Regions from separate parts of the Treponema bryantii genome, predicted to be linked through region 2. Evidence: riboswitches for the same ligand, from Rfam matches in the RefSeq annotation. Region 2 holds a riboswitch; the other holds the start of a gene.

Region 1 (15,976 bases), 400 kb from region 2:
AGGAAACGTCGTAGCGGTGGTCTTTTTCATCAAGTTTTGGAACAGGGAAGCGAGCTGCTTTCGGATCTCCTTTTTTAGCAAGGTTATCGATTATAACTCCTCCAGGGTAGCCGAGGCCATAGAACTTAGCAACCTTATCAAAGGCTTCTCCAACAGAGTCATCAACAGTAGTTCCTAAAATTTCAAGATCATCAAAACCATTTACTTTACAGATAATTGAGTGGCCGCCGCTTACGAGAAGTCCCAAAAACGGATATTCAACATCTGACTGGAGTTGTGCTGCATAAAGGTGACCTAGCATATGGTTAATTGCGATAAAAGGTTTGTTTGTAGCCCATGCAAGAGTTTTTCCAAAAGTAAAGCCAACGAGAAGGGAACCCATAAGGCCCGGGCGGTTTGTTGCGGCAATGGCATCAACCTCATCTAAGGTCATGTTTGCTTCTTTGAGTGCCTGGCGAACTACAGGAAGAATCCATTCTGCATGTTTACGGCTTGCAATTTCTGGTACAACACCCTTATAGATTTTGTGGAAAGGGATCTGTGTTGCAACTACGTTGCTGAGAATTGTTTTTCCGTCTTCTACGATTGCGCAGGCTGTTTCATCGCAGCTGCTTTCTATACCTAATACTTTCATTTTGTTCCTCTAGTTCTTTCTGGCGCGGCTTTTGCTTACTGTACTGAAAGTGTATCCTTGTGCTTTAAGCTCAGGGTACACATCCTGTAAAAAGGCCGGCAGAAAATCTGCACTCCAGATATGGCCTATCATTATAACGCTTCCATTTTTATTTGCAAGGTCAAGGCCTTTTTTAAGCTCTTTAAGAGCGTTTGCGTTTGTTTTCTCGTTATCAAGGAAGATGTTTCGTTCGTAGTATGAATAACCGAGTTCGCCCGCAACATACGGCACCTTGGTTTCTACGTTAGTGCGGCTATCGAGGAAGTAAATACCTTCCTGAGAGCAGAACTGCATCACCGTGGCCATTTTTTCTGCATTGGCTGTAATGGCAGATCCTTCATGATTATTCATTCCGGAAATCGGGCCGATTTCTGTGATGTTCTGAAACAGCACAGACTTTATTTCACTTTCACTCATTTCAGGTTTAATGGCACCTGGTCCCGGATTTACAGATGTATTTACAGCCTGCATCGGCTGATGAAGCATAACTTCAAAGCCGGCCTTACGAACCTGTGCTGCAGTCTCTTTTGAATGTGCCAATTGAGGAAGAACCGCAACTGTTATAGGGAAGGGCAGCTTTAAGAACGGTGCAAGGTGCGAAAGATTTTGTCCTCCGTCATCAAAAACAAAAATCAGCTGAGCATTATTTTTTGCTTTTGGAAAGTTGTATTTTGATGATGGTGTTACAGGCGCAGGGACTGTAGTTGTGTCCTGTGTTTTCTGAGTATTCTGTGAATCCTTTTCAGGAGTTTTATCTTTTACCTGAGGTGTTTCGATTTTTACTGATTTATCTGTTTTTGCAGGCTCTGTTTTATTTGAAGACTGCGGCTTTTTAGGAGTCTCTGGCTTTTTTGTTTCTGTTTTTGGCTGACTTTCTGTTTTTGGCTTAGTATCTGCCTTTGTTTTGTTTTCAGTTTTAGGCTTGTTTTCATCCTTTTTCTTTTTAGCAGACTCGGCTTCAGTTTCTTTATTATTCTTTGAATCAATAATTTCTTCTTTATATCTTTCTATTATACTGTCTGGAAGCTTTTTGTTCGGTTCATGAAGTGTTGTAACGAGCAGTAAGCCCATACAGATTGTGATAATAGCACAGCAGAAAATAATTGCCTTATAAGCCGGAATATATACCTTAGGCTTTTTTGATGAGCGGCGGGTTGTGCGGGTAGTTCGTTTTGATCCGGTTTTTCTTGTTGTTTTGCTGGAAGTTTTTCGCGCTGTTTTTTTCTGAGGCATAAGATGATAGTATCACTTTGGAAAGATTTTGTCAGTTAGGGGGATTCCTTGATATATTTTAATAAATACTGTATTTTCTTAGTAAGATTGTCGGGTCAAACCCGACAATGACAGATGTTTTATTGAGGTAAAAAAATGATTATCACTTGTCTTGATCTTGAAGGCGTACTTGTACCGGAAATCTGGATTGCTTTTGCTGATACTGTTGGAATTCCAGAGCTTAGAAGAACTACCCGCGATGAGCCGGATTATGACAAACTGATGAAATATAGAATCGGAATCCTTAAGGAGCATGGACTTGGTCTTAAGGAGATTCAGGAAACAATCAAAAAGATTGATCCTCTTCCTGGAGCTAAGAAGTTCCTCGACGAACTCCGTTCATGCTGTCAGACAATCATTTTGAGTGATACTTTCAGCCAGTTTGCAGCTCCTCTCATGGAAAAGCTCGGACAGCCTACAATTTTCTGTAATGAACTGATTGTTTCTGATTCAGGAGAAATTACAGGCTACAAGATGCGCTGCGACAAGAGTAAGCTCACAACTGTAAAGGCTCTTCAGTCAATCGGATTTGAAACAATCGCTTCGGGCGACAGCTTCAACGATCTTGGAATGATTGAGGCTTCTAAAGCCGGCTTCCTTTTCCGTTCTACAGAAAAAATCATCAAGGATTATCCACAGTATCCTGCATTTACAGAATACTCGGAACTGCTTGACGCGATTAAGAAAAGCCTATAATCGAAAAAACGGCTCAGAGGCAAGCTGTGCTTGCCGACTTGACAAGCACACTTAAAATATTTATTTAGTTTATAACCGGGGGTGGCGGAGCATAATGAGACGTCGTTTCATTTCCGCCTGAGATTATACCCTTCGAACCTGATCCGGATAATACCGGCGGAGGTAGGTATGAAAAAAAGTCATACTCTCATCGTTTTATCAATCTTCATTTTTACATTGGTTTGCCCCATGCTTATGGGCTGCAAAAAATCATCTAAAGTTGACGCTGCTCGACTCAACGAGGTTATCGTTTACACTTACGATTCTTTCTGTGGCGAATGGGGAAGTGGTCCTGAAATTGCACGTCTTTTCGAAGCAAAAACTGGTATCAAAGTAACTTTCATTGACTGTGGTGATGGTGTTCAGATTCTTTCAAAGGCTCTCATTGAAAAAAATGATCCTTATGCAGACGTTCTTCTTGGTCTAGATAATAATCTTACAGAAAAAGCTGGTGAAAGCGGAGTATTTGAAAAATTTAAGCCTTCAAATGCATCAGTTCTTGCAGATGGTCTTGAAGAAGAACTCGGTGGAAACTGGATTATGACTCCTTATGATTACAGTCCGTTTGCAATCATCTGGAATTCACTTTCTGGAATTCCAGCTCCTGCCTGTCTTGAAGACCTTACAAAAGATATTTATAAGAAAAAGCTGATTTTGATGGATGCCCGCACAAGTACTCCTGGCCTTGGTTTTGAAACCTGGGTAAATAAAGTTTACGGTGATAAAGCAGCTGATTATATGAAGAGACTTGAACCTTCTATTCTGACTATGGCCCCTGGTTGGAGTGTAGGTTATGGAATGTTTACTGATGGCGAGGCACCTCTTGTAATCAGTTATACAACTAGTCCCGCTTATCATATTGAGTATGGTGAAGGGGATCAGTATAAAGCCCTTACATTCTCTGATGGTCATGTTATGCAGGTTGAAGGTGCTGGTCTTGTAAAGGGTGCAAAGAATCCTGGTGGAGCTAAGAAGTTTATTGAATTCCTTATCAGCGAAAGTGCTCAGAATGTAATTCCAGGAACTCAGTGGATGTTCCCTTCTAATAAAAACGTAGTGCTTCCAGCAAGCTACGATACAATTGAGATGCCAAAGATTTTGAAATAGTGTTTAAGATTTATTTCTACACCTTAGAAATTGCGCTTCTCTCAACTTTAATTGCAGCAGCGGCTGGTATTCCTGCTGCATACTTCACTGCGCGCCGGCGTTTTCCCGGCCGCAGGATACTTCTATCGTTTTCTGCGGTTTCACTGTGCGTTCCTTCCCTTATTGTTGCACTAGGCTATGTTAGCTTCTGGGGAATGAACGGCACTGTAAACCGTTTTTTCGGAACTCATTTTTCCTTTCTATATAGTACAGCAGGAATTGTAATTGCTCAGGGTTTTTACAATGTTCCGTTTATAACGGGGATTGTAAGTGAGGCCTGGGAACGTCTGCCACGGGAACAGGAAAACGCCGCACGCTTATTAGGCGCCGGTGAAACCCGCATTCTTCGTACCGTAACTCTCCGTCAGCTTTCGGGAGCAATCGGCGCGGCCTGTATTCCGGTTTTTCTTTTCTGTTATTTCAGTTTTATGATTGTCCTGCTTTTTTCTCCGGTTGGACGTTCTACTCTTGAAGTTGAAATTTATCATTCAATCAGGACAACTCTTGATGTAAGTGCCGGTGCTAAACTTGCGCTTCTGGAAACCGTAACGGCTTTTGGAATTGTACTGGCTTACAGTTATGTGGCAAGAAGAAGTCAGACGACGTCGAGCGGAGTGGATTATGTGCCGGTTGTGAGAAGACGGATTCGCGGGTCGGCGGTTATATTTGTTCCGCTTGTTTTTCTGATTTTGATTTTTTTGATTTTTCCGCTTGGAGCTGTTTTTGTGAACGGAGCGGGGGAACTCGGTAAAGTACTTAGGAGCCGGGGCTTCTGGAAAGCTTGTGCGAACTCGGTTAAGTGCGGGGTGGCGACCGGCGCGGCGTGTACTTTGCTAGGCTTTGCTTATTCGGTGGCGGTGAAATTGACGAGGCGGCAGGCTAGCGTGATTTTGCAGACGGTGCCGGTGCTTCCGATGGCGATTTCATCGGTCGTGATTTCGTGGAGCGCCACGATGATTTTTCATCGCGGAACTCCGGCTTTACTTGTGGCGCTGCAGACGGCGCTGTATTGGCCAATCGCTTACCGGCAGATTCAGAACGGAATTAACCGGATATCTTATGAGACGGATGCTGCGGCAAGGCTTTTATCCCGCGGATGGTTTGACAGCGTGGTGCGAGTATATCTGCCAGCATGCCGACCGGTTCTGTTATCAGCCTTTGCTTACTGCTTTGCAATAAGCCTTGGAGATGCTACTATGCCTCTGGTACTCTCAATCCGTAATTTTGATACTCTTGCACTGTACACTTATAAACTTGCCGGTGCATATCGTTTCAGCCAGGCTTGTGCCTGTGGTGGTATTGTTGCCGCCCTTAGTATGTTGATTTTCTCGCTTGGAAAAAAATGAGTTACTTTAGCGTAAAAAATATTCATAAAACATGGGAAACAGTTACAGTTGATTTTTCTCTTGAATGTGAAAAGGGTAGTATGACCTGTCTGCTCGGTCCGAGTGGCTGTGGAAAATCAACTGTGCTGAATATAATCAGTGGGCTTGAAAAAAACGACCCGGAATACGAAACAAAACTCGAAGTGGAACTCGACGGTCAGCGTATTGAAAAACTTCCTCCTCGTCAGCGTGGGGTTGGAATGGTATTTCAGAGCGGTGCTCTTTTTAATCACATGAATGTAGTAAATAATGTCGCTTACGGATTGATTTCCCAGGGAATGAAAAAAAAGGAAGCTCTGATAAAGGCTTCTGCATATTTACCGGAATTTGGACTTACTGATTTTGATAAGCGTATGCCTCAGACTTTAAGTGGCGGAGAGCGCCAGCGTGTGGCACTTGCTCGTACTTTGATTACAGAGCCAAAACTTGTTCTACTTGATGAGCCTTTGTCTGCTCTTGATGCTGATCTTCGTCGTCGTCTTGCTGCACAAATCCGTGAATGGCAGAAAAAAATCGGCTTTACAGCAATCATGGTAACTCATGATGTTAATGAAGCTGAAGCTATTGCAGATAAGATTGTAAGATTTTCCAAATAATACTGGCTGATAAAAGAATATGTTATTGATTCTTTTTCATATACCAGTATGAATAAAGTTTTTCAAAACCAAGTTTTTTATAAAGGTTTACTGCAATATCATTAGTTTGAACCACTTGCAGATAAGAATGATGAGCACCTTCTTTTTGTGATTTTTCAAGAAGTGCAGAACATACTTTTTTACCGAGTCCATGGCCGCGAAGTTCTGGTGAAACAACAACATTCTGAAGCAGCATATATCCATTTTCAATTGCAGCAGAAGCGCATGCAGCAGGTTTTCCTTCATATATAAGAGTGCAATATATTGTATCAACCAGAACTTTTGAAATCATTCTGCGGAAAACATCCTGATCATGTAAATCATTTATTTCATGAACTTTAAGAAAGACGGGCAGCCATTCATCCGGCACAGATGAAAAAATGTATTCAATTGATGAGTCTTTTTCAGATGTAACAGTACTTGTTGCCAGATCACAAATCATCAGATCTGTTGGAGTTACAGGTTCGTATCCACGCTTTGCAAGAAAATCATTTAATTCTGAATCTATTTCAGTGATTTTAAACAGACAGGGAAGTCCCTGCTTTTTGTAAGCCTGTTCGCAGAAAGAAACTTTTTCTTCAAAAGATTTAGAAGAAGGGTAGAGTACACTGACCGAATTTGCACGGCCAGTGTATCCTTCAGAAAATTTAAGAATCCAGCCATCGTAAAGAAGAGTGTTTAAGGCAACATGGCCGTTCAGACACATTTCTTCGATTTTTTGTATCTGTTCATTCATGTATGTATCCCCCATAGAAGCTCTCCTTTAGAATTGACTTGCGACTAATAAATCATTGTTCCAATACCACGGTCAGAGAACATCTCGATCAAAAGTGAGTGTGGAACGCGACCGTCGATAATATGTGTGCGTGGAACTCCGCCTTTAAGGGCAGTTTCACAGCAGTCGATTTTTGGAATCATACCACCGGCAATAACTCCAGTGGCTTTGAGAGAACCGATTGCAGTGCGTTCAATTCTCTTTATGAGTGTTGTAGGATCGTCAATGTTGCGGAGGATACCAGGAACGTTTGTGAGCTGTACGAACTTTTCAGCGTGAAGAGCAACTGCAATTTTAGCAGCGGCTGTATCAGCATTGATGTTGTAACGTGCTGTGTCCCCGTCTTCTCCAAGAGCAACTGTAGATACTACAGGAATAAATCCTTTATCGAGAAGTGAAGAGATGATTTCTGGATTTACTTCTGTAACTTCACCTACAAAACCGAGATCTTTTTCTGTTTTTACAGCGCGAAGAAGACCCGAATCAACACCAGAAAGTCCAACAGCTTTACCGCCTTTCTGCAAAAGAATACCAACGATGTCTTTGTTCAGTTTTCCTGTAAGAACCATCTGAACAATTTCCATTGTCTCTTCGTCTGTGTAGCGGAGTCCGTCAACGAATTTGCTTTCCTTACCAACGCGTTCGAGCATGTGGTTGATTTCTGGTCCGCCGCCGTGAACGAGTACAACCTTAATTCCGATTGTATTAAGAAGAACGATGTCTTCCATTACAGCCTGCTTGAGTTCTTCGTTGAGCATGGCATTTCCGCCGTATTTTACTACGACAACCTTGCCGCACCACTGCTTAAAATATGGAAGTGCCTGAACAAGTACTTCTGACCACTGTTCTGTTGCAATATTGTTTGTTTCGTTAGCCATCGTTATCTCCTAGGTGCGGTAGTCGCCGTTGATTTTTACATAATCATAAGTAAGGTCGCAGCCCCATGCAGTACCTTCTGCGTCTCCGTCATGGCACTGAACAAGAATTTCTACGGCTTCACGGCTCATGATTTTCTTAGCAAGATCTTCGTCGAAGTTTGTAGGAACTCCGTCCTTATAAACCTGAACAGATTCTTCTCCATGAACTTCAAAATCATCATAATTTTCAAAATATCGTTTAGCGTCTGGACGGCTTGTGAACCAGATGCTTGTTTTGTCTGGATCAAAAGGAATTCCACTGTAGCCCATTGCACAGAGGAATCGTCCAAAGTTTGCATCGCTTCCGAACATAGCAGCTTTTACGAGGCTTGAGCAGATGATTTCCTTTGCAAGTCCGCGTGCAGCTTCAATTGTAGCGGCCCCTTTTACATTACATTCAACAAGGCGGGAAGCTCCTTCACCGTCGGCAGCAATCTTCTTTGCCATTACTGTATTCATTTTATTGAGTGCTGCAAGGAATGCATCGTAATCTGCGCCGGCAGCAGTAATTTCTGCATTGCCTGCTTTTCCGTTTGCAAGGATTGTGAGTGAGTCGTTAGTAGAAGTGTCTCCGTCTACAGATACACAGTTATAAGTTCCAAGAATTGATTCGTGGAGTGCCTTGCTGAGCATTTCTGAGCTGATTGCACAGTCTGTTGTAATAACACTGAGCATTGTTCCCATGTTGATGTGAATCATGCCAGAGCCCTTACACATTGTTCCCATGCGGCAGAGTTTTCCACCAACAGTGAACTCAACAGCGCATTCCTTGAACTGAGTATCAGTTGTCATGATTGCGATGCGGGCTTCTTTATTTCCTTCGCGTGAAAGTCCCTTTGCGAGAGTTTCTGCATTGTTTTCAACTTTTGTAACATCCAGCTGTGCGCCAATTACACCGGTTGAGTAAACGATAACATCTTCCGGTTTAATGTTGAGCTGATTTGCTGCAGCTTTTGCCATACGGAGTGCGTTTTCTGCACCCTGAGCGCCTGTACAGCAGTTAGCGTTTCCAGAAATTGCGATGAGAGCCTGTGCCTTACCGTCTGCGAGGTGCTTCTGAGTAAGCTTTACGCTTTCTGCTTTTACGCGGTTCTGTGTAAAAACACCGGCTGCATTACATGGTACCTCAGAATAAATGAGGGCTGTATCATTCTTTGTTCTGCTTGCCTTAATGTGGCAGAGCATACCGTTTGCGGTGAAGCCCTGGGGAGCACATACACCGCCTTCTATAAATTTAATATCATTCTGCATAAATATTCATTCCTTTTGTATATTTATACTGTTTTTGAAAAGATTGTTCAACTAAAAAAAACGGTCCCTTCAACTTTGTTCAGGGACCATTTCAGGTTTATTGTACTACAGACCAGTTGTCGCCGTTGTCTACCATCGGAACATTTTTAAGTCTGTACAACTCTGGGGCTGTCACGAACTCAAAGCCCATCTCTTTAAGGGCTGGAATTGCACGGTCGACAACCTCACGGGTTGCGTCGTTACCTTCATTTACGTGCAGGAGGTACATAACGCCGTCCTGTGTGTTTTCCATCATCTTCTGATAGCGTACATCGGCAGGACAGGCTGGAAGCCAGTCATCGCAGCCATGGCCACAGATGAATGGAACGTGAATTACTTCATGCATCAGGTCGTTTACGCAGATGTAAGGAGGGCGGAAAAGTACCGGTTTTTTGCCTGTAATTTTGATGATTGCTTCATCACATTTGTCGTATTCTTCAATCATCTGCTCTTTTGTGAGTTTTGTCATATCAGGATGTGTCCAGGTATGGTTTTCAATGTCGCAGCCCATTTTTACGGCACGCTCTATTACCTTTGTGTTTTCAGGTGTGATTTTATTACCAATCAGAAAGAAAGAAGCTACAACACCGTGCTTTTCGAGAACATCGAGCATTTTATCCATTGTGTCGTTGCCCTCAAAATTTGGACCGTCATCAAATGTTAAACTACAGTACTTTTTTTCCATTTTTTTCTCCAAATGGGCTTAGAGACAGGTAGCCTCATCAATTCCCATCATAATATTCATACACTGAACAGCAGCTCCGCTGGCACCTTTTCCAAGGTTGTCGAAACGTGTTGTAATCATAATTCTATCATCATTTCCGTATACAAATACCTGCATATTGTTTGTTCCGGCAAGGGTATTTGCTGGAATGAACTGCTCTGGTAAAACACCTTCACCCATAAGCGGAGCAACCTGAACAAAACGGCTGCCTTCATAATGAGCGGCAAACATTTCCTGTACATCTTTTGCAGTTACCTTTTTTGAAAGAAGGCGGCTGTGAAGACCAACTGTAACAGTCATTCCCTGGAAGTAATCACAAACGTAAGGATTGAAAACAGGTTCAAAGTCGAGGCCTGATATTTTTTTGATTTCCGGTAAATGTTTGTGCTGCTGTGTCAAAGCATAAAGACGTGGAGAATCAAGTCCTGGATCACGGCCTTCTGCTTCATACTGTGCAATGGCTTTTTTTCCTGCTCCGGAATATCCGCTGACTGCGTGAATCACAACAGGATAATCAGCTGGCATAATTCCTGACTTAACAAGAGGGTAGCAGATGGCAATTGAGCCTGATGCGTAACAACCAGGTACGGCTACACGGTTTGAAGTCTCAATTTTCTTTCTGAAATCAGCTCCAAGCTCTGGAAATCCGTATGCCCAGTCTGGATTTGTACGGTGAGCTGTAGAAGCATCGATAATGCGTGTTTTAGGATTTGTGCACAGAGCAGCAGATTCAATTGCGGCGGCATCTGGCAGACACAGGAATGTAAAATCCGATGCATTGATCATTTTTGCCTTTTCAGCAGGATCTTTTCTCTTATCATCATCAATAGTAATGATTTCAATATCATTGCGCTTTTCAAAACGCTCAAAAATCTTAAGGCCGGTAGTGCCTTCTTTTCCATCAATAAATACTTTGTAAGCCATGCGGTTATTATAGAAGAATGCAATTGTTTTCACAATATAAAAGTTTGACCGTAGTGATTTTGTAGATTATAATATTTTGTTAAGGAAATCTTACATTTGGCACAGATTTATCAGTATGCAGTTGCGGCTCTCTTTATTGATGCAGTAATCATCTTTTTCTACTTTCAGAAAAGAAGTCTGCCAACCTTCCAGAATATAGTCTTTTTCGTAATTCTCTCTGTTGTTACTCTTAATACAGTTGCAGAGCTCGGTGCCGGCTATATGGAAGAGCATCTGTCTTCATTTTCTATAGGGACAGCTTATATTATAGAATGTCTCTATTTTACATTTAACCTGACATTTGGTGTTCTTTTTACTATATATAACCTTTCTGCCTTTGATATTTATGGCAGGCTTAACAAAAAATCAATAAGGATTGTTCAGTCGGTTATTCTTTTTCCGTATTGTTTTTTTTTGATTTCCGTATGGCTTACTCCGCTTCTACATAATTATATCAATCTTGTTTTTACTTTTGATTATGTCAACGGATATCAGCGCGGAAGAAATTTCTGGTTTTATGGTCTTTGTTCAACAAAAGCTTTCTTTATAATTTTTTCTTTTGCTATCATTCTTTGTTTCAATCGATATATTGCCAGATCGAAGATGCAGATTATGTACTTTTTCATTGTGACTATGTCTGTTACTTCACTTATGCAGCTTTTTAATTATGGTCTTTTGATTGAGTCTTTTGGAATGTCGCTTGTTACACTGGTCTACTTTTTCTTTATTCAAAAACCGGAAGAGATGGTAGATTCTTCAACCGATACTTTGAATCAGTCTGCGTTACAGCGCATGCTCAGATATAATCTGGCAGTTGGACGAAGGTTTTATTGTGTTGCAGTTTTTATTGATGACACAATGTTTATTGCCAATACCTTTGGTATTCCAAAACTGAATGCTTTCCTTACTGATGCCGGTAACTTTTTGAAGCAGAATTTTTCTTATGCAAATGTTTTTAGCCGTCAGCAGGGCTGTTTCTGTATTCTTTTGCGGGAAAGTGATGAAGAAGCTCTGAATAGAGTTATAACTCTGCTTAACAATCGTTTTCAGAAGGCCTGGGTTCGTGAAAATGTAGAATTAAAGCTTTACATCCGCCTGTGTATTATTGACTGTCCAAAGGATGCTGAAAGTCCGGAAGAAATTATGGATATCATCAATATGATTTCTTCGGATGAGCGATATCGTCAGAGCGTTGTTTTTGCCAGTGAAATTGATTTGAAATACCGCCGTCGTACAATATGTATAGAACATTGTTTACGAAATGGTCTTACAGAAAATCGTTTTGATGTTTTCTATCAGCCTATCTGGTCTACAGCAGAGAAAAAACTGATTGGTGCAGAGGCTTTGATTCGTCTGAAGGATGAAACTGGACATTTTATTTCGCCGGAGGATTTTATTCCGATTGCAGAAAAAACTGGTGCAATTCTTCGTATTGGAGAATATGTGTTTGAGTCTGTTTGTCTGGCTCTTTCTCAGATTGATGTTGAAGCATACGGTATCAAAAAAATTGATATAAATCTTTCGGTTGCTCAGTGTATGCAGGAAATCCTTGCCGAGCAGATTTTGAAAATCAACAGTATCTATAAAATTCCGCCTTCAATTATTAATCTTGAAATTACAGAAACGGCGGCTGCCCATACACCGGAAATCCTCTTGAAAAACATGCAGGATCTTGCAGATGCCGGTTTTGAGCTTTCTCTTGATGATTATGGTTCTGGATACTCGAATATGAGTTATATGCTGAACCTTCCATTCAAAATGATTAAGATTGATAAGTATATTGTCTGGGCTGCCTTTACAGATAAGAGGGCAGAAAAGGCACTTGCTGCTACTATCAAAATGATTAAGGAAATTGGAATGACTGTTCTGGCAGAAGGTGTTGAAACTCCGGAGCAGGCTGAATGGCTTACAGCTTCCGGCTGTGATTATCTGCAGGGCTTTTATTATTCCCGGCCTATTCCAAAAAAAGAGTTTTTAAGTATAATGTTAGATAATAAAAAGGGGGATGCAAATGCAGATTAGAGAATCAGCAGAGATGTATCTTGAAACAATACTTGTGCTTTCAAAAAAGGGTGACGTGCGTTCTATTGATATTGCACGTGCTATGGATTTTTCACGTCCTTCTGTAAGTGTTACAGTACATAATCTTGAAAAAGAACATTATATAAAGATAAATGAAAACGGAACAATTTCTCTTGAGCCTGCTGGTCGTGAAATTGCAGAACGTATTTATGAACGTCATACAGTTCTTACAGATCTTCTTATTGCAATCGGAGTTTCTGAAAAAACAGCTGCAGAAGATGCCTGTAAAATCGAACATGATCTCAGCGTAGAAACTTTTGAGTGCGTTAAAAAAGCAATCAAAAAAATGGGCAAAAAATAACATGACTAATCTTAGGAAAATCAGAACAAGACTTACAGCCTTGTTCTTTCTTTTAATATTCAGTGGAGCAGGGCTTTCTGCCGCTACTTTTGATTATGAACAGCCTTTTTCACTTAATCCTGTAAATGAAAGTATTCAGCTTGGGGTGGGTGGGCTGCTTTCCGGTTCTGCACTTGTTTGCGATAAAATTCTTCATATCAAAAATAATGATTTTAATGCAGCAGATTTAAACCTGTCAGAAATTTCTACACTTGAACAGATATTAATGAAACCATACAGCAAGCCTCTTCATATTGTTGGAACTGGAACTATGGCACTCGCTCTGGCAACTCCTGCTGTTTTTGCTGTGTTACCAGCTAAAGAGTGGCTTACAATTGGAACAATGTATCTGGAAACTATGCTGCTTGCTAACGGAATTAAGGAATGGATGAAGCTTCTGGTTTATCGAACCCGACCTTATATGTATTTTGATGATTATCCGCAGGATAAGGTAGAAGATGGAGACTGGAACTGTTCATTCCCTTCTGGACATTCAACGCTTGCATTTGCTGCGGCTGCATTCTCAACTATGGTATTCTGTCAGTGCTTCCCTGATTCAAAATGGAAATATGCTGTTGCGGGAGGAGCCTTTGGTCTTGCAGCTACGACAGGTATTTTCAGAATGGCATGTGGAAAACATTTCTTTACAGATGTCCTTGTAGGTGCCGTTATAGGAACTGCCTGTGGTTTTATAGTTCCATACATGCATACAAAAAACTTTTACGGAAAATTTGAAAAGAAAAGCGGCAGAGCAAATGCTAATTTAACTCCTGCAGGCTTAACTTTTTCTTATAATTTCTAATAAATTTAGGTTTTGTCTATTGACAAACTTTAGAAAAATCTCTATATTATTAAAACATTCGCAAGGATGGATGGGCTACTAGCTCAGTAGGTAGAGCAACGCCCTTTTAAGGCGTGGGTCACTGGTTCGAATCCAGTGTAGCTCAGTAAAGGACTTCTGGTTTCAGAAGTCCTTTTTTTTTATTCTAAACAGAATTACGCTGTATTAGTCTTTTTTCTTATATTCCTGAATTATTTGTCTATAAAAATACACTACTGGAATTATATCCTTTCTTATGAAGTTAAGCGTTTATCATTGGGGCTTTTGTAATCTTTTTAATCCATTAGACATTAAGGGTTAGTTGACACTAACTATTCTTATATATATACTGAAATTATATGTTAGTTAGTACTAACGATGAAAAAACGAGGTTTTTATGAAAAGTTCAAACAAACTCAATGGTAAAGATTTAATCAACATCGGAATTTTTACTGCAATTTACTTTGTAGTGATTATGGCTCTTGCAATGCTCGGCTTTATTCCGATTTTTATGCCAACCTATTCTGTGCTTATGCCTTTATTTGGCGGTATTCCCTTTATGCTTTTTCTGACTAAAGTCCGCAAGTTTGGAATGGTCTGGATTATGAGCATTCTTATGGGACTGCTTATGTGGCTTACAGGTATGTCTTATTATGCTCTGGTTATTGGTAGTATTACAGGGTTGATTGCAGAGTTTGTTCTTAAAGGCGGCGAATACAAAAGTGCAAAAAGAGCGGTTATTGTTCATGCAATTTTCTGTTTCTGGATTGTAAGTAATTACATTCCATTATTCTTCTTTGCTGATAAATACTGGTCTACAAGACAGAATTTTGGTCAGGAATACATTGATGCACTTACAAAGTTATTTCCTAAATGGATGTTCCCGGTTCATATTGCTTTATGCTTTTGCTTCGGTATCATTGGCGGACTTCTTGGCCGTAAGATTCTTAAAAAGCACTTTGCAAAGGCTGGAATTGCATAATGGAAATCTTAAGCGCTACTTCAAAAAAATCTGTTTTGGATCCGCGCACTAAACTAATTCTGCTTGTATTTGTTTCAGTGTTTGTTCTGGGAAATGCAGGCGGAGACTGGGCGGCTGAGTTTCGTGTTGCACTGAATTATCTGCCGCTTTTTCTACTGCTAAGTGCCCGACGTTTTAAGCCATTTTTATTTGGTGTCTTTTTTTATACCTTTGCGTATGTCTTTGCAATGTTTGTTATGCCACATTGTACTGGTTTTCTGAATTTTCTGATTCTTGCAATGTGTGGAATTGTCTTGAGATTTATGCCGGGTGTTTTTACCGGGATGTATCTCGTTTCTACAACAACTGTCAGCGAGTTCATGAGTGCCATGGAAAGAATTCATATGCCAAGTCAAATCACTATTCCACTTTCCGTTATGTTCAGATTTTTTCCTACAGTTATGGAAGAAGCTTCAAGCATAAACAAGGCAATGGCTATGAGGGATATCAGATGTGGTGGAACAAAAGCTTTTCAGATGATTGAATATCGCCTTATTCCGATGATGACCTGTTCTGTAAAAATCGGGCAGGAATTGTCGGCGGCTTCACTTACACGCGGTCTTGGCGGACCAGGAAAACGAACAAATATCTGTAAAATTGGTTTTGGATTCTGGGATTATTTTACTTTTATTGCTTTAGGAGCAGGACTTGCTATAACCATTCTACATGGCTTCAAGGTGATTTAAATGATTGAACTTAATAATGTCAGTTTTACATATAGTTGTGGCGAGGGGATTGAACGTGGGGCAGCCGGAGGAGTCGGAGAAAGATCTTCAAATGGCAGTCTCTGTAACATTAATCTAAAAATAGAAGAAGGCGAATTTGTTTTACTAACCGGAGGATCCGGCTGCGGTAAGACTACTATTCTTCGTCTTATTAATGGACTTATTCCAAACTTTTTTGAAGGTGAGTTACAAGGACATGTTTTTGTTAATGGCAATGATGTTTCACAGGTAGAATTATATGATACTGCAAAAATTGTAAGCACTGTATTTCAAAATCCGCGTTCTCAGTTTTTTAATGTTGATACAACTAGTGAGCTTGCTTTTGCATGTGAAAATCAGGGAATGGAAGAAAATGAGATTTTACGGAGAATCGACAAAACAGTAAAGGATCTTCAGCTTGAACCTCTTATGGGAAGGAGTCTTTTTCAGCTCTCTGGCGGACAAAAGCAGAAAATTGCCTGTGCGTCAGTTGC
Region 2 (15,976 bases):
AAAAACTCCTTTAAAAAATTATTTTTATATATGTTTTATACAAACCAAATCATGATTTTATCTTGTCTTATAATTAAATTATAGGGGGTATAAGCAAATTTTACTGTTACATTTGTCACAAATTTTCGGAGTTTTCCATAACTTCTGTCACAAATTTGTTGTTTTGGGGAAAATGTTGGTTATTCTTTACTATAAATGCTGATATTCTTTATGTGCATTTGTTAATAAAATTAAATTATATATTAAATAATTTGTTGACATCATATATTTCACAAAATACAATTTTTATGAAATATTAAAAAAATAAGGAGTAGTCATATGGACATTAAGCAGGCAATCAGAGAGAGACATTCTGTAAGACAGTACAAGGATTTACCATTAAAAGCAGAAGACAAAGAACGTCTTGAAGCTCTGGTAAAAGAATGCAATGAAGCCAGTGGTTTGAACATTCAGTTAATCTGTAATGATCCAGACTGTTTCAACACCTTCCTTGCACATTATGGTAAGTTCAGCAAAGCAAATAATTACTTTGCAATGGTTGCTAAAAAAGACATGGCAAACCGTGATGAACTTATAGGCTATTACGGACAGAAGCTTGTTCTTGAAGCACAGATGCTCGGCTTGAATACCTGCTGGGTTGCCGGAACTTATGGTAAGGGAAAATGTAAGGCAGACATTGCTGCTGGTGAAAAAATCATTTGTGTTATTTCCCTTGGCTACGGAGAAAACAACGGTTCCGTTCATAAATCTAAGCCTGTAGAAAAACTTTGTAAGGTTCCTGAATCAGCACAGCCAGACTGGTTTAAGGAAGGTCTGGAAGCTGCACTCCTCGCTCCTACTGCACTTAATCAGCAGAAGTTCAGAATCACACTTTCTGATGGAGAACCTGTAATCACAACAAAAGGCGGTCCAATGACTCAGATTGATTTGGGAATTGTAAAATACAATTTCGAAATCGCATCCGGTCATAAATGCAAATAATATAAATTAAAGCATATTGTAGATTTTCTGCTTCATTCGGGCAAACTGCTCGGTGAAGCAGAATTCCATTGTACGCGGGCGCTCACTTTCTACCATCAGTTCCGCAATAATATTTGTCTCTTCAGAATCATTAACATTATTCATTATCAAAATCCTGTCAGAAAGTAAAATTGCTTCTTCTATATCATGAGTAATTAAAAGTGTTGTAAGGCCAAGTTTTCGTACAGTCTGCAGATACCATTCATGCATATGATTTTTTGTAATCATATCAAGGGCGCTGAACGGTTCGTCTAAAAGCATCACTTTTTTTGAATTAAGATAAGTTCGTAAAAAGGCGGCACGCTGTCTCATTCCACCGGAAAGCTCGGACGGATACTGAGTCTGTGTACCTTCTAATCCAAATTGCTTGAACAAAGGCTCTGCAAGTTTTTTTGCTTCACCTTTTTCAGTTCCCTGAATTATGAGTGGAAGAATTACGTTATCTAAAATTGTATAATACGGAAAAAGCAGATCTTTCTGAAACATATAGCTTACCTTTCCCTTCTGATTTGTAATGCTGCATCCTTCAAGATACATACTGCCGTTATCAGGTTTTTCGAGTCCTGCTATTATGTTAAGCAAGGTTGATTTGCCGCTTCCGCTGACTCCAACAAGTGAAACAAATTCTCCTTTCTTAAGAGAAAAGTTTATATTTTTTAAAACCTGTCGCTCACCAAAGCTTTTATTTATAGCCTCAATTTTTAATAACGAATCTTCCACCTGGAACTCCCTTAGTTCAGATAATCATTTGTAAAACCGGTATTTTCCGGCAGAGTGCCATCGAGAAGTCCTGTCTCATTAAGCCAGCGGAAGAAACGGTTCCATCTTTCAGGATTGATATAACCCCATGGCTCAACTTCAGCTTTGTACTCTTTAGAAATCCATCTCTGGCTTGCATATACAAGGTCGCGGTCGAGTTCAGGCGCAGCCTTACAGAGAATCTCTGCAGCTTCATCTGGATTATCTACAGCAAATTCATAACCACGTCTCAAAGCCTTAAGGAACTTTTTTGCAGTAACGCTGTCTTTTTCAAGGAAGTCTGTATTTGAAATGAACATAGGTGTGTAATAATCAAAAGTATCATCTATCTTTCTGAAATCCAGATAATTTGCATCTATACCCTCAAGTTCAAGTTTTACACCATCCCATGCATAATAAATCCATACACAATCAATTTCTGTATTAAGTGCAGTTACAACATCGTAAACTGTAGAAGGAATCAGTTTAATTTTTGAAAAATCTCCGCCATCCTGCTCAACAATTTTTCGGATTGTAGCATGTTCAATTGGAGAATCCCAGGTTGCATATTTCTTTCCTTCCAGATTTTTTGGTCTGTCAATTCCTGTTTTCTTAAGAGAAATAAGACCAGAAGTATTATGCTGAAGTAAAGCGGCAACTGCTGTTACCGGAAGTTTTTCATCATTAAGCATAGAAGGAGCAATTGAATCCTGAAAGCCAACTCCAAACTGTGCACGGCCGGAAGCAACCATCATTGTTGCACCATCTTCTGAAGGCTGTACGATATCTACATAAAGACCTTCTTCTGCAAAATATCCTTTTTCCTGAGCAACATAAAGACCAGTATGATTTGTATTTGGAGTCCAGTCCAGAACAAAGGTAATCTTTTTTGCATTAGCTTTTTTACAGCCAGCGAACATACCGGCTGCAAAAATTGTCATCATCAAAATACTTTTAAAATTATTTTTCATATTTACAAATCCTCTTTTCTAACAAAGAAATAAGTTTTATCAGACCAAGACTCAATGCCGAAATCAAAAAGATAACTGCAAAAAGCTTGTCGTAGGAATACGATTTTTTAACGCGTGTCATATACACACCAAGTCCGCGCATTCCGCCGAGCCATTCAGAAATTACAGCACCGATTATGGAATAGGAAATTGAAATCCTGAGTCCTGAAAAAAGACTTTTCACACTCGAAGGAAGCTTCGCATATTTCATAATCTGATTTTTAGTTGCACCCATAGATTCCATGAGTCTAATCATATCTTTATCTACAGAAGCAAAACCTGTCAGTAAACTAACAGTAATCGGAAAGAAACAGGTAAGCACAATCAGAATTACTTTTGATGACATTCCATAGCCGAACCATAAAATCAGAAGTGGAGCAATTGCAATTGTCGGGATAGTCTGGCTCACAATCAGCACCGGGTACACTGCCCTGTGAATAAAAGTAAACCTGTCCATCACAATTGCAAAAACAAAAGAAAAAATTATGCTTACAAATATTCCGGCAAAAGCTTCTAAGAGTGTTACTTCAAGATGATAAATCAGAAGTTGAAAATCCTTACAGAATGCCTTAACAACCTTTACAGGAGACGGAAGCATAAAGCCTGGGATAAATCCGGATACACTCAAAAGCTGCCAGACTATGAGAATCAGAGAAATAAATACAAAAGGCGCTGCCTTGTACTTAAACTGATTAGTTTTCATGGAATTTCTTTGTCTTTTTTTCGATTGAAAGAACTTCACCGTTTGGACGATATCCGATTTTTACATAAGCGCTTACAGAAGGGGCTCCGGCCTTTATAGCCACAAGCTGACAATTCTTTACAATTTCCATAAGCTGATTATAGTCATCACCTTCTATTGCAGTTTCACAAGGTCCAACAAAATAGTTAAGACCAGTGCTTTTGATGTAGGCAATTACTTCATCAACAATTCTGCAAACTTCTTCATCTGAATCTGCCTTTGGTAAAACCTGAATAGCTACACTCGCTTTCATAGAAAACTCCTTAGAGAAAAAAAATACGTCCCGAAAATGCGGACGTAATCTGAAAGCGAAAATAAAATGATATTATCGTTCCTACGCCAGCATTATCTGGATCAGGTGCGGTCGGAACCAGGAAGTTCCCTCTCAGCCGAATCTATATTCAGCTCCCGTGGCCATGATATTATATTTTTTTGAAAATCTGTGCAAGAGTTTAAAATATAGTTTTTTGTTAGAATTTAATTTTTCATCTCCTCAAACTTGACAATTTATATTTTACACAATACTATTGTATTAAATCGATCATTAAAGGAGTCATATGATATGAAATACGCTGTCCGATTCTATACAAAGACAGGAAATACAAAGCGTCTTGCAGATGCTGTTGCAAAAGAACTTGGTGTTGAAGCTTTACCAATAACTGAGCCTATCTCTGAACCAGTTGATATTCTTTTCCTTGGAAACTCTTATTATGCTTTTTCAATTGATCCGGAAGTACGCAGTTTTGTAGCCTCTCTTTCAAAAGACAAGGTTGGAAAGATTGTTAATTTTGGTTCAGCCGCTTTACTTAATTCTACTTACAAAAAGGTAAAGGCCGAAGCAGATAAGGTTGGCATTCCAATGGACGAAAATGAATTCCACTGTAAGGGAGAATTCAAAGGACTTCATAAAGGTAAGCCAGATGAAAATGATTTACGTGCAGCAGCAGAGTTTGCAAGAAACTATAAATAAGGAAGGAATAAAATGATTTACGATTACGAATTAACTACAGGAACAGGTGATACATTAAAACTTTCTGATTATAAAGGAAAGGTAATTCTCGTTGTAAACACAGCAACAGGCTGCGGTTTTACTCCTCAGTATGCTCCAATTGAAAAACTCTACAAAGACTATCATGAAAAAGGTCTTGAGATTGTTGATATTCCATGCAATCAGTTTGGAAATCAGGCACCTGGAACAGACAGCGAGATCCATGAGTTCTGTACACTCCACTACAACACAACTTTCCCTCAAATGAAGAAAGCCGATGTAAATGGAGCAAATGAACTTCCACTGTTCACATACCTCAAATCTCAGAAAGGCTTTGAAGGTTTTGAACAGCATGAGTACAAAGAACTCCTTGAAAAGATGTTCTCTGCTGCTGATCCAGACTGGGCTAAAAAACCGGACATTAAATGGAACTTTACAAAGTTCATTATCAACCGCGAAGGTGAAGTAGTCGCAAGATTCGAGCCTACAGCCGATATGTCTAAGGTTGAAGAGTGTATAAAAACTCTTCTTTAGTTTATTCCCATCCAAAAGTTGCAGGCGGCTTATTTGTAGCGTCAAAGTAAAGGGCGTCTACAAATGGCAGTTCTGAAATTTTGTGAACGATTGTTTCAAGCAAATCTTTTGGCAGCATTGCAAAGCGGGCTGTCATAACATCTTCTGAAATTACAGGGCGCAGTACAAAAGTTGCATGGTCTGCGCTACTTGCGTATGGCAGGTCGATTGTAAGATGCTGGAAGATTTTGTCATACCAGCCGCTCTTGTGGAGTTCTGTAAGAACAATGTTGTCTACTTCACGGAGCTGGTCGAGACGGCGGCGGTCACAGTAGCCTTCCTGAATCTTCAGGTCGCTGTCTGCAATACCTGGCTTCTGATACAACTTAATACAAGTGCGGTTAATATATTTTGCAGCATTTGTGATTGTTGAAGAACATGCTTCGATTTTTTCGCGCTTATCAGGGAAGTGGTAGAAACCGTTTCCTTCGTCAGCAAATGTCAAAAGTGCTGGGAAACGATAAGTTCTGAAATCTCCCTGAACACCTACAGAGCGAACAGGAAGTACACTGCGCTTCAAACCTGCCTGACATTTTTCACAGAACATATCTAACTTAATTTCATCAAGTTCTTTCTGTGCGAGAGGAAGTTCTTCTTCATTCTTTGCATCCGGCTTGCCATCATTACAAAGCACGTTGATAGAAAGTCCAGGACCCGGGAATGGATGACGCATAACAAGTTCATCAGAAAGTCCAAGCTTCTTACCGATTGCGCGAACTTCATCTTTATAAAGGTCGCGGATAGGCTCAATAATCAGTCCTTTAGCAATAAGTTCCTGAATACCAGCAACACGGTTATGATGGGTTTTGATTGTATGAGAGTTCTTTGTTCCACCCGATTCAATAATATCCGGATAGAGTGTTCCCTGAGCGAGAAGCCAGCTGTCATCAAGATTCTGGCGGGCTGTTACTTCGTTACGAACTGTAATAAAGTTTTCACCAACAGCCATTCGTTTTTTCTGAGGATCTGTAAGTCCTGCAATTGCTTTGAGGAAGCTCTCGCTTGCATCTTCTACGATGAAGTTTGTAAAGCCGAACTTGCGGTAAGCTTCTGCAACGTTGTGGCTTTCGTTTTTACGCATAAAGCCGTTATCAATATGAAGTCCAAGAACGCGGTCCTGGCCGAGTGCTTTATTCAAAAGAGCAAAGGTAATTGTTGAGTCTACGCCACCGCTGAGGAAGAGAAGAACGTTACGTCCGTCTGCATCCTTTTTAATATTTTCAAGAATGATATTTAATACTGTGTCCTGATCCCAGTTTTTCTGCATGCCACAGAAATCTGCAAAGTTCTGGAAAATCTGATTTCCACAAGGAGTGTCTTTTACTTCACAGTGGAACTGAAGTGAAAAACGTTTTTTAGCAAGATTCTGAGTTGCGGCAAAAGGACAGTCTTTTGTGTTACCGACCATTTCAAAACCATCACCCATCTGGAAAACTGTATCCTGATGGCTCATCCAAACCTGCTGTTCACCTTCAATGCCTTTGAAAAGCGGACACTTGCTGTCAGCTCCACCAACACCGTCTGCAAAACGAAGAGTAGCAAAACCGAACTCGCCAACTTCACCTTTTCCAACCTTACCGTTGTAACCAAGCTGAACGATGTAGTGACCGTAGCAGAGTCCAAGAACAGGAATATCAAGATTTAAGATTTCAGAATTGAATTCCGGGATTTTTTCATCATAAACTGAAGAAGGACCTCCGGAAAAAACAATACCCTTCGCATTCTCGAAGGCCTCAAGACCAGCAGAAGGAAGGGCAATTTCAGAATAGTAGCCAAGCATACGGAAACGCTTAGCAATCAAATGCGCATACTGCGAACCAAAATCTAATACAACAATCTTTTCACGTGACATAGACAGATTATATCGAGTTTGCACGTGAATTGGAATATGTATACGACAGCAATTCTATGTGCTATAATTTTTTATATGGAAGAAAAGTTTATAAAATGGTTCATCAAAGAGATTCCCATTCTTACTGAGAAAGGAATCATTTCGGCTCAGATTGCGCACAGTCTGAATGAATATTATATCAATAAACTGGCAGAACTCGAAAAACCACCTGCCCCTAAAACAGAGGCCACACCTCCACAAAATCTTGATCCTGCATTTTCAGAACTTACCACCATTCAAAAACCATCAAATAAATCAGAGCAAGTTACTGCGCCAGTTCATTCCCCAGCCCCAGTACGTGCAAAGAAAACATCAAAACTGTCTGTTTCTATAATCCTTACAATAATTGCAAGTGTTTTAATTTCCTTTGGAATCATCTCACTTATTGCCTACAACTGGGCTGCAATTCCACGTATGGCAAAAGCTGTAACGGCAATTCTTCTTTTAGCCGGAGCACAAATTGCAGGAATAATTCTTTTGAAAACCGGAAAAGCCTCAGTCTTAAAAGTCCGTGAAAGTTACTCTCTGTTCTGGGCGCTTTTATTCGGTTCAATGGTTGCCTTTGTTTCCCAGATATTTAAGTTTCCGGGGGACAGTTCATCCTTTATGTTTGTGTGGACTCTTTCTACCATAATCATAACATTACTTTTTTCCGCATATACAACCTTCTATCTTTCTATGTTGTTTATCCTGATTTTTGGTTTTATTAGTATGGACAGCTCTTCTGCAATACTACTGTATCCTCTTTTAGTTACCTTATACTTTGCCGCAAGAAAATCAAAGAAAAAAGTCATTCCGCTTTTAATTCTAGGCTTTGTATTTTATGTTATCCGCGTCAACCATATGTTCATCAACGGAAATATAAGGAACATGATTTTAGTTTTCTCATACGCTTCAATCGGCTACATTTTCCTTCAAAAAAAAGACTCAGAAGTTCCGTATTCTTACATGAGAATAATAATCATTGCTTTAGCTTCCATTATATCAATTTACGTCTCAACCATTCACATCACGGGTTATCGCCTTACGGACAAAAAATATGTAATCGCTATAAAAAGCATTGAACTTGGAATAATCGGATTAATTTCTGCGGGCTTTTATGTGCAGGGAGTTGTCATTCCGTTTATAAAGAAAATCAGAAATAACGAAAAACTAAATTTTGAAAATCTGGTCTATCTGATTCCATTTATTCTCGGTCTGAACGCTCTGTTCCCAAAACAAACAGAGATTTTATTAACAGCCCCGCTTTCCGAGTGGTACAGAATCCTTATCTCTCCTTTCACCCTGATGGTTCTGTATACAATGGCAATGTTCGTACTGTATTCAAAAAAGAAACATAAACTCAGCTGGCTTTTTCTGGCATTCCTTATCCTCCAGTTATTAAAAATAAATGAACTTTCAGTTTCTCTGTATTATTCGTTTACAATTATTACAATTTTCACAATCGCAGTTATTCTTTGGAAAAATGATTTTTCAGATACAGACGAAACTTCAGTTACTCTGATTACAACGCGGGTTCTCTCAGCAATACTGTTTTTTATTCCCGCATTCATGAGCCTTGTTCCGGATTCAAATTTCTATAAACTTTCAAAAGCACCGCTTATCGGTTTCTTCGCTTACACTCCGGCCGCAATTGCAGGAACTACACTTTTCGTTTTATATGCAAAGAAAAATCTGAGAAGCTTCCTCAAAAATCTTGATATAATCATCAATCTGATTTTTGGTGTAGTTTCCATTGCAGCCGCAAACGAGGCAGATAAAACCGCCATTGATTTAATAATCAGAATTTTTGCGGTCCTGAACTTCATGTATTATTCGACCATCGCAATCAAAAAACAAGATTATAAATTGCTGCTAAATACCGGACTTTCCATAGCATTCTTTGTTTTGTCACTTATGAATCCAGAACACGGAACTTCGATTCTGTATCTTCTGTGTTTAATCCTGATTTTTGCAACCGGAAGTTTCCTGTGGAAAAACAATTTCAACACAACAGCAGAGACAAAAAACTGCCTTATTCTTGTAAGAGTTGCTGCTGTAATAATTCTGTTTTCCACAATTCTTCTTGCCCGTAACACCGGGTCAATTCTGTATAAGAACGAAGGTCTTGATCATTTCATTCTCTTTGGATTTGCACCTGTTGCAGTTTTCGGACTTCTTATGTGCGGTCTCTTTGCAAAAAAGAATTTCAAAGAATTCCTGTTGAACATCGACATCATCGTAAATACTCTGGTGACCGCAGTTATACTTTCTGTAGCTTATCTTTGTGATGAAAAAATCATACTGCTGATTCTGGAATTTATGATTGCCATAAATCTCATAACTTCATGCGTTTACATAATCAGATCCGGTCGTTACGAATACGCCTTCTATGCACTTTCTGCAGTTCTTTATTTTGTGATTTCATTTATATCACATGAGTTCTCAACAACCATCCTATATCTGATAAGTTCAATAATTCTCTTCACTTCCGGAGTTTTCCTATGGAGAGAAGACTTCAAGCTGAACGATACCAGTAAACAGATTTTATCGATTACACGAATTGTATCCGCCGTCTTCCTTCTTGGAACAACAATTCTTGCAAGATATCCAGAATCGATTCTCTTCGACAGTACCGGAATTGAAACATACATTTTAATCTGTTTCACACCAGCTGCCATTTTCGGTCTCACACTTTACATTATTCTGGCAAAGAAAAATCTCAAACTGTTCCTGCAAAATCTGGATATCATCATAAACCTTATTTTCGCAACTGTAATTTTTGCCATCGCATTCATGTGCAAAGCTGAACCAATACAGTTGATTTCTGAAATCCTGATAATTTTGAATCTTATTGCAGCCTGTATTTTTATTCTGTTGTTCAGGAAAAATGAATACCTGTACTATCCTGCAATTTCTCTAATATACTTCTTTGTCTCTTATCTAAACACAGACGGAACAAATATTGCAGCTGGAGTCTTTTTCTTAATCTCTATAACAGCCGCAGTCATTCACTATTTTGCACAGACAAAAAACAGTTCTCCTGCAAAAGGAATTTATACAATCACAACAGGCATCGTACTCTTTTACGAAACATCACTGCGAAATGCCTGCGAAGGAAATCATAATCATATTGCAAAAAATTTCTTTATCATCAGCTGTATGATTATTATGGGAGCCACTGCCATTTACTATCTGATTCAGTTAATCAGAAATCGGCATCTGTTTAACTCGGCTGTTTTTCTCACTCCAGCACTTGTAATAAGCCTCACCTTTATGGATGATAAATTTTCCGTACTGCTCTCTTTTCCACTGGTTCTGCTTTTCTGTGTTTATTACTTTTATCTTGCCTATAAAAATAATTCGCTCAAGACAGCAAACCTCAGTACAGTATATTTCGGCCTCATGCTGATGATAAGATTCTTCTCATCAGGATATGGACTTAGTGTACAGGGAATCACTTTAATTTCTATGGGAGCAATTCTTCTGATTATGAATATCCTGATGACAAAAAGGAGAGAAAAAAATGAATAGAAAAAAGATTATCGCACTTTCAATTCTGATTGTTTTTCAGCTTTCGGTAATTGCCGTTATGTTTATAAAAGCCGCTGCGGTCAGAAGCTATGCAAAAAAGAATGATACAATTGTAAGAGTCCGCTGTACTGCGTACGATCCGTTCCATCCGCTCAAAGGCCGCTACGTACAGCTTAATCTGAATGATGATGATATTAAGGATGCAGAAAACAAAACCGGCTTTAAACTTGCGAATATACAGAAAACAGCAGATGCATACTATCTGCAGGAAGAATATGCTCTGATTGTAGATTCCATGAATAACAATGATTTTAATGAACTCGAACCGGTGCTTGAATTATACATCGGAAAGAACGGCTCCATTATTCAAAAAGAACTTTACGTCCATCATAACGGCGCCGAACTTCCGATAGAACAGTATATAAAAGACTATGCGCTGTAGTTCAAAACCTGCTCGGTGATTAAAGGAATAAGCTGCTTTTTACGGCTTACAACATCCTGCAGGTAATATACACCGTCATCCAGTTTCGGGAATGTAATAAACTGAACGAACTTCGGGTCACAGTCAATCAAAAGTACACTCGACAATTTCGTAATATCAGTAACAAGCAGACACGCAAAAAGGCCTTTGTTTGCACGACGTTCAACCGCGAGCTCTTCCATAAACTCAGCCTTGCGGTCCAGAATTTCCTGAGGATTTCCGACTTCAATCTGACTTGCAGTATATGTAAGTTTACCCTCTGAATATTCTTTCATATCCTGATGGATAATTTCTCCGGCAGGTCTTCCGCCAACCTTACTTCCTGCCATAAGAATCTCGTTTCCAAGATCCTTAATGTCGAGGTCTGTAATGCTTGAAAGATATTCTGCCATATCACGGTCTGTATCTGTTACAGTAGCCGACTGCAAAATCAAAGTATCAGACAAAATACCGCACAGCAGCAGAGAAGCCACATCCTTAGGAATAGGGATTCTGTATTCTTTATAAAGTCCTGCAATCTGTGTTGAAGTAGAACCAACCGGACGGTTAATAAAAGTAATCGGATTTTTAGTCGGAATTGAACCGATACGGTGATGGTCAATTACTTCCTGAATCTTATAATGCTCTATGCCTTCAACCGCCTGCGTGATTTCATTATGGTCTACAAGAATAACTTCTACATTCGGTTCCTTCATCAAATCGTGTTCAGAAATCATTCCTATAACTTTATTTTCATCATCAACAACAGGAAGATACTTACAGTGAGCATTTTTCAGAATTTCCTTAATCTTAGAAATTGTATCATTTGCATGAACTGTAATAATCTCCTTATCACCCATTGCAGAAACAGGCATAGAGTAAGCAATGAGCATGGAAGTTGGAGATGTTGAGTAAGGGCTCACAATTACAGAAACACCGTTTGCTTCTGCAAGTTCGCGGAGCTTTTTATCAATTACACAGTTTGAAGTTGTGATAAGCAGCTTAACCTTATGCTCAATACAGATGCGCTGAATGTCTTCGCGGTCAGAAGAAATAACAACAATGTCTTCACTGGCATGCGCTTCAAGACGTTTTTCAAAACTTTCTGTAGAAGAAGATCCAACGTGAATTGAAGCATTGAAGTTTTTATCTGCATCACCTGAAATATAAATCGGCTGTGCGTTTAAAGTTTTCTGAATCAGACTGATGCTTGTAGAAAAACGATGTTTCTTTTCCGGATTAAGAATTGTAAGTACACCTTTTGCAAAACCTGAATAATGCAGAAGCGACTGATAACGGCCTTCTCCATCAACAACCGGCAATACACGGGTTTCAGTTTTTTCCATACGTGCAATTGCTTCCCAGACAGAAACATCAGCCGTAACAGTTTCAACCTTATCCTGCATAAAATATTTTACCTTTGGAACAAGGTCAGGAAGATATTCAGGACGCTGAATGCCGAATTTTTCAAATATATATGCGGTCTGAGGATTCAAGTGACCGGCACGGGCGGCCTTATATTCAGAATAGCCCAGAAGATTTTTCAGAGTTGCATAACCGACAGCCGAAACTACAGCATCGGTATCAGGATTTCTATGTCCAATAATATAAACTGTTTTGTCCATAAGATAATAATATCAAAAAGAATGATGAGGGGAAATAGGCCTTCTGAAAACTTAATCCAGACATATTATAGACTTATTATGACCTAAGTGTTTGATATTTCCTAACAAAACATTTATACTTAACAGTATTATGAAAACATTTAAATACGAAACTCATCTCCATACAAGTGAAGCAAGCGCCTGTGGTTCTTCCAAAGGTGCAGAATATATTTCAGTTTATAAGAAACTGGGCTATGATGGTATTTTTGTTACCGACCACTTTTTCGGTGGTAATACAGCAGTTTCTTTTGAACTGGACTGGCATACAAGAATCGAACAGTATTGTGCCGGCTATGAAAATGCTCTCGCTGAAGCAAAGAAACAAAATGCTGCCGACGGCGGTAATTTCAAGGTTTTCTTTGGAATTGAACAGACTTTTTCCGGAGATGACTATCTGATTTACGGACTGGATAAAAACTGGCTTTTTGATCATCCGGAAATTGAAACAATGAATCACCGAGAACTTTTTGATGCCGTAAACCGCGAAGGCGGTCTTATGATTCAGGCACATCCATTCAGACTCCGCGGCTATATCAATGCAATTCACATTCATCCGCGCGAGATTCACGGAGTTGAAGTCTACAACGGCGGAAATACTCCGGATCAAAACGTGCTGGCTCTTGCCTATGCAAAAACCTACGATTTTCCTATGACCAGCGGTTCAGATATTCACAACATTGCTTTTGCACAGGAAGAAAAAACTGAAGGCACAATGGCAGTCGGCGGAATGGAGTTTGATACCCCGCTGAACTCATTGGAAGACTATATAGTAAGAATCAAGAACAAAGAAGGAAAGGTTATCTGTTAATATGAAAGAGAAATTTGATGTAACACCAGAACTTTTAAAAGAGAATTTTATTGAAGTGTATCAGGCTGCAGAAGCTGGACGCGATACTAATGGAGAAATCCGTATGTTCGCTTCTCCTGCCCGCATCAATATAATTGGTGAACACATTGATTACAACGGAGGCTTTGTATTCCCTGCCGCCATCGACCGTTATCTTTACTGTGCTATCCGCAAACGTACAGACACAAAAATCATCTATAATGATTTATTTTTCCCAGGAACTTATACTTTTGATGTTAATGATGATTTTAAATTTGATAAGGCAAATGACTACGCAAACTTTTTGAACGGAATCTTAAGCTGCATGAAAAAACGCGGACTTACCTTCCCTTGCGGTTTCGAAGTTCTTGTTGCAAGTAATGTTCCTAGTGCAGGTGGAATTTCATCTTCATCTGCTCTTGAATGCGGCTTTGCCTGGGCTGTAAGTGAAACATTCGGCTTCAATACCAGCCGTAAAGACATTGCACTCATGGGTCAGCAGAGTGAACATGAATTTATGAACGTAAACTGCGGAATTATGGATCAGTACATCATCGCAACAGGAAAAAAAGATACAGCAGAACTTCTTGATTGTGCAAAAATTGAACATGAATATGTACCTCTTAATCTTGGAGACTATCGCTTTGTTGTCATGAACACAAAGAAGCAGCGTAAACTTGCTGATTCAAAATACAACGAAAGACGCTCTCAGTGCGAAGAAGGTCTTGCCACATTACAGGCCGCAGGTCTTAATGTACCAGACCTCTGCAGTATTACACCAGACGTTTTTGCAACTGCAGGCTCAGCTATTAAAGATGAAGTAATTTACCGCCGCGTACGCCACTGCGTTACAGAAAACGACAGAGTACTCCGCGCCGTTGCAGCGCTCCGCGCCGACAAGCTGGAAGAACTCGGTCAATTGCTCTATGAATCACACAACTCGCTTCGCGATGACTACGAGGTTACAGGTATTGAGCTGGACACTCTCGTTGAAGTGGCCAGCAAACAACCTGGTTGTATCGGAGCCCGTATGACAGGAGCCGGTTTTGGTGGGTGTGCAATAGCACTCGTTCATAAAGACTGTACAGAAGATTTTATAAAAAATGTACAGACAGGCTACAGTAAAGTGGTAGGCTACGAAGGAGGATTCTTTGCCTGTTCAAGCGGAGATGGGGTCCGCGAGATATAAATACTATTAACAGACTATGAGAGATTCAACTTTTTCCAAGCAACTCGCATTAATTTTGGGATATTTTGGAATATCTGCAAATTTTGGAGGTTCTGTAGTTTCATTGATTACAGGATTTACTAAGATATCAAAAGCAGAAAATTTCATTATTTCAGCAGGAGTTTGTTTCTTTTGTACGTTTATTCTTATTGGAATTTTTTACTATTTATGCTTCAAAAAGAAACGATATGCGAAATTTAATGCAGTTGCCATCACCTTTTCGGGTTTTGTTTCTTTCACCGCAATGTACATTGCAACCGGAAATTTTATATGTGGCTTTCCATATTACATGATGATTATTCCTATCTATTATGGATTTTCGGTTCCTATCAATAAATTAAGCCACGCCCTGCCTGTTTCTAACTTAATATATTACAACCTGCTTTTTGTTCTAACCTTTAAAGCTCCTTATTTCCCCGGCAGAGCAATCATGCCAAATCTCAGCCTGCTTCAAACCAGTGCCGCATTTACTGCAACTTATATCTTCCTTTTCTATGTTTGTTATCTTGTTTCGAAACAGTTTATACGGCAGAATGCAGAACTTGAAGAATCCGAAAAACGCTATAAAGAGCTTTCCTCAAGAGATGATTTAACAGGGCTTTATAACCGCCGTTCACTCGACAATCGTGCTGAGCAGGGTTTTAGCTGTGCCATTATTTATGACATTGATTTTTTTAAGAATATAAACGATACCTATGGCCATCAGATTGGCGATGAAGCTTTAATAATGCTTTCTAATATCGTATTAAAATACTGTTCGAATGAATTTGAACTTTACCGTTATGGCGGAGAAGAATTCGTAATTCTTTCCAGACTTCCAGATAACGTAACACTGGAATTATTCAAACATGTTATGAATGATGTAAGGATGCATTTTATTGTAAAAGGAAATCCTGTTACAATCTCAGCTGGAATTGCTTCCTTCTGCAAAGATTACAACAGGACTCTTAAAATCGCCGATGAAAATCTATACCTCGCCAAAACTGATGGTAGAAATAAGATTTATATGAACGGCGAGGAAGTTTATTAAAGTGTCGGATACTTTTCGAAGTATGCCTTTGTCTCTTTAGCAACTACTCCGCTAAGAACGATAAGTGCAATACAGTTAGGAATTGCCATCAATCCGTTGAAGATATCAGCAATTGTAAATACTGCATTAACAGTGAAGTATGGTCCGATAGCAACTGCAAGAATGTAGAGCCAGCGGTAAGCCTTTACAGGTCCCATCTTTCCCTTTGTAAGATATTCAAGACATTTTTCTGAGTAGTAGTCCCATCCAAGAATTGTTGTGAAAGCAAAGAATGCAAGACAGAGCATAAGAAG

The links. A riboswitch is a leader RNA that binds a small molecule or an ion and turns the genes downstream of it on or off. The one in region 2 is predicted to bind thiamine pyrophosphate.
Region 1: it holds a riboswitch for thiamine pyrophosphate, as region 2 does, so the genes downstream of both, AABJ44_RS04420 (thiamine ABC transporter substrate-binding protein) here and AABJ44_RS02865 (thiamine-binding protein) in region 2, are expected to answer to the same signal.

What each region holds. Positions count from the first base shown of each region.
Region 1 is NZ_AP025286.1:937,137-953,112, forward strand. Features, by position in the region: gene tsaD (tRNA (adenosine(37)-N6)-threonylcarbamoyltransferase complex transferase subunit TsaD) at 1-634, opposite strand, end outside; gene AABJ44_RS04410 (divergent polysaccharide deacetylase family protein) at 644-1,906, opposite strand; gene thrH (bifunctional phosphoserine phosphatase/homoserine phosphotransferase ThrH) at 2,042-2,641, shown strand; TPP riboswitch at 2,709-2,823, shown strand; gene AABJ44_RS04420 (thiamine ABC transporter substrate-binding protein) at 2,810-3,787, shown strand; gene AABJ44_RS04425 (ABC transporter permease) at 3,787-5,172, shown strand; gene AABJ44_RS04430 (ABC transporter ATP-binding protein) at 5,169-5,807, shown strand; gene AABJ44_RS04435 (GNAT family N-acetyltransferase) at 5,830-6,597, opposite strand; gene argB (acetylglutamate kinase) at 6,627-7,499, opposite strand; gene argJ (bifunctional glutamate N-acetyltransferase/amino-acid acetyltransferase ArgJ) at 7,509-8,789, opposite strand; gene AABJ44_RS04450 (polysaccharide deacetylase family protein) at 8,887-9,513, opposite strand; gene argC (N-acetyl-gamma-glutamyl-phosphate reductase) at 9,532-10,476, opposite strand; gene AABJ44_RS04460 (EAL domain-containing protein) at 10,573-12,537, shown strand; gene AABJ44_RS04465 (metal-dependent transcriptional regulator) at 12,527-12,898, shown strand; gene AABJ44_RS04470 (phosphatase PAP2 family protein) at 12,900-13,739, shown strand; tRNA gene AABJ44_RS04475 (tRNA-Lys) at 13,812-13,884, shown strand; gene AABJ44_RS04480 (MptD family putative ECF transporter S component) at 14,155-14,739, shown strand; gene AABJ44_RS04485 (energy-coupling factor transporter transmembrane component T) at 14,739-15,464, shown strand; gene AABJ44_RS04490 (ABC transporter ATP-binding protein) at 15,465-15,976, shown strand, end outside.
Region 2 is NZ_AP025286.1:534,065-550,040, reverse strand. Features, by position in the region: gene AABJ44_RS02885 (nitroreductase family protein) at 319-981, shown strand; gene AABJ44_RS02880 (ABC transporter ATP-binding protein) at 988-1,740, opposite strand; gene AABJ44_RS02875 (ABC transporter substrate-binding protein) at 1,752-2,729, opposite strand; gene AABJ44_RS02870 (ABC transporter permease) at 2,719-3,471, opposite strand; gene AABJ44_RS02865 (thiamine-binding protein) at 3,461-3,763, opposite strand; TPP riboswitch at 3,825-3,932, opposite strand; gene AABJ44_RS02860 (flavodoxin family protein) at 4,073-4,480, shown strand; gene AABJ44_RS02855 (glutathione peroxidase) at 4,493-5,032, shown strand; gene guaA (glutamine-hydrolyzing GMP synthase) at 5,034-6,923, opposite strand; gene AABJ44_RS02845 (DUF2157 domain-containing protein) at 6,999-10,475, shown strand; gene AABJ44_RS02840 (hypothetical protein) at 10,468-10,917, shown strand; gene AABJ44_RS02835 (putative manganese-dependent inorganic diphosphatase) at 10,905-12,560, opposite strand; gene AABJ44_RS02830 (histidinol-phosphatase) at 12,691-13,407, shown strand; gene AABJ44_RS02825 (galactokinase) at 13,409-14,614, shown strand; gene AABJ44_RS02820 (GGDEF domain-containing protein) at 14,631-15,683, shown strand; gene AABJ44_RS02815 (alanine/glycine:cation symporter family protein) at 15,680-15,976, opposite strand, start outside.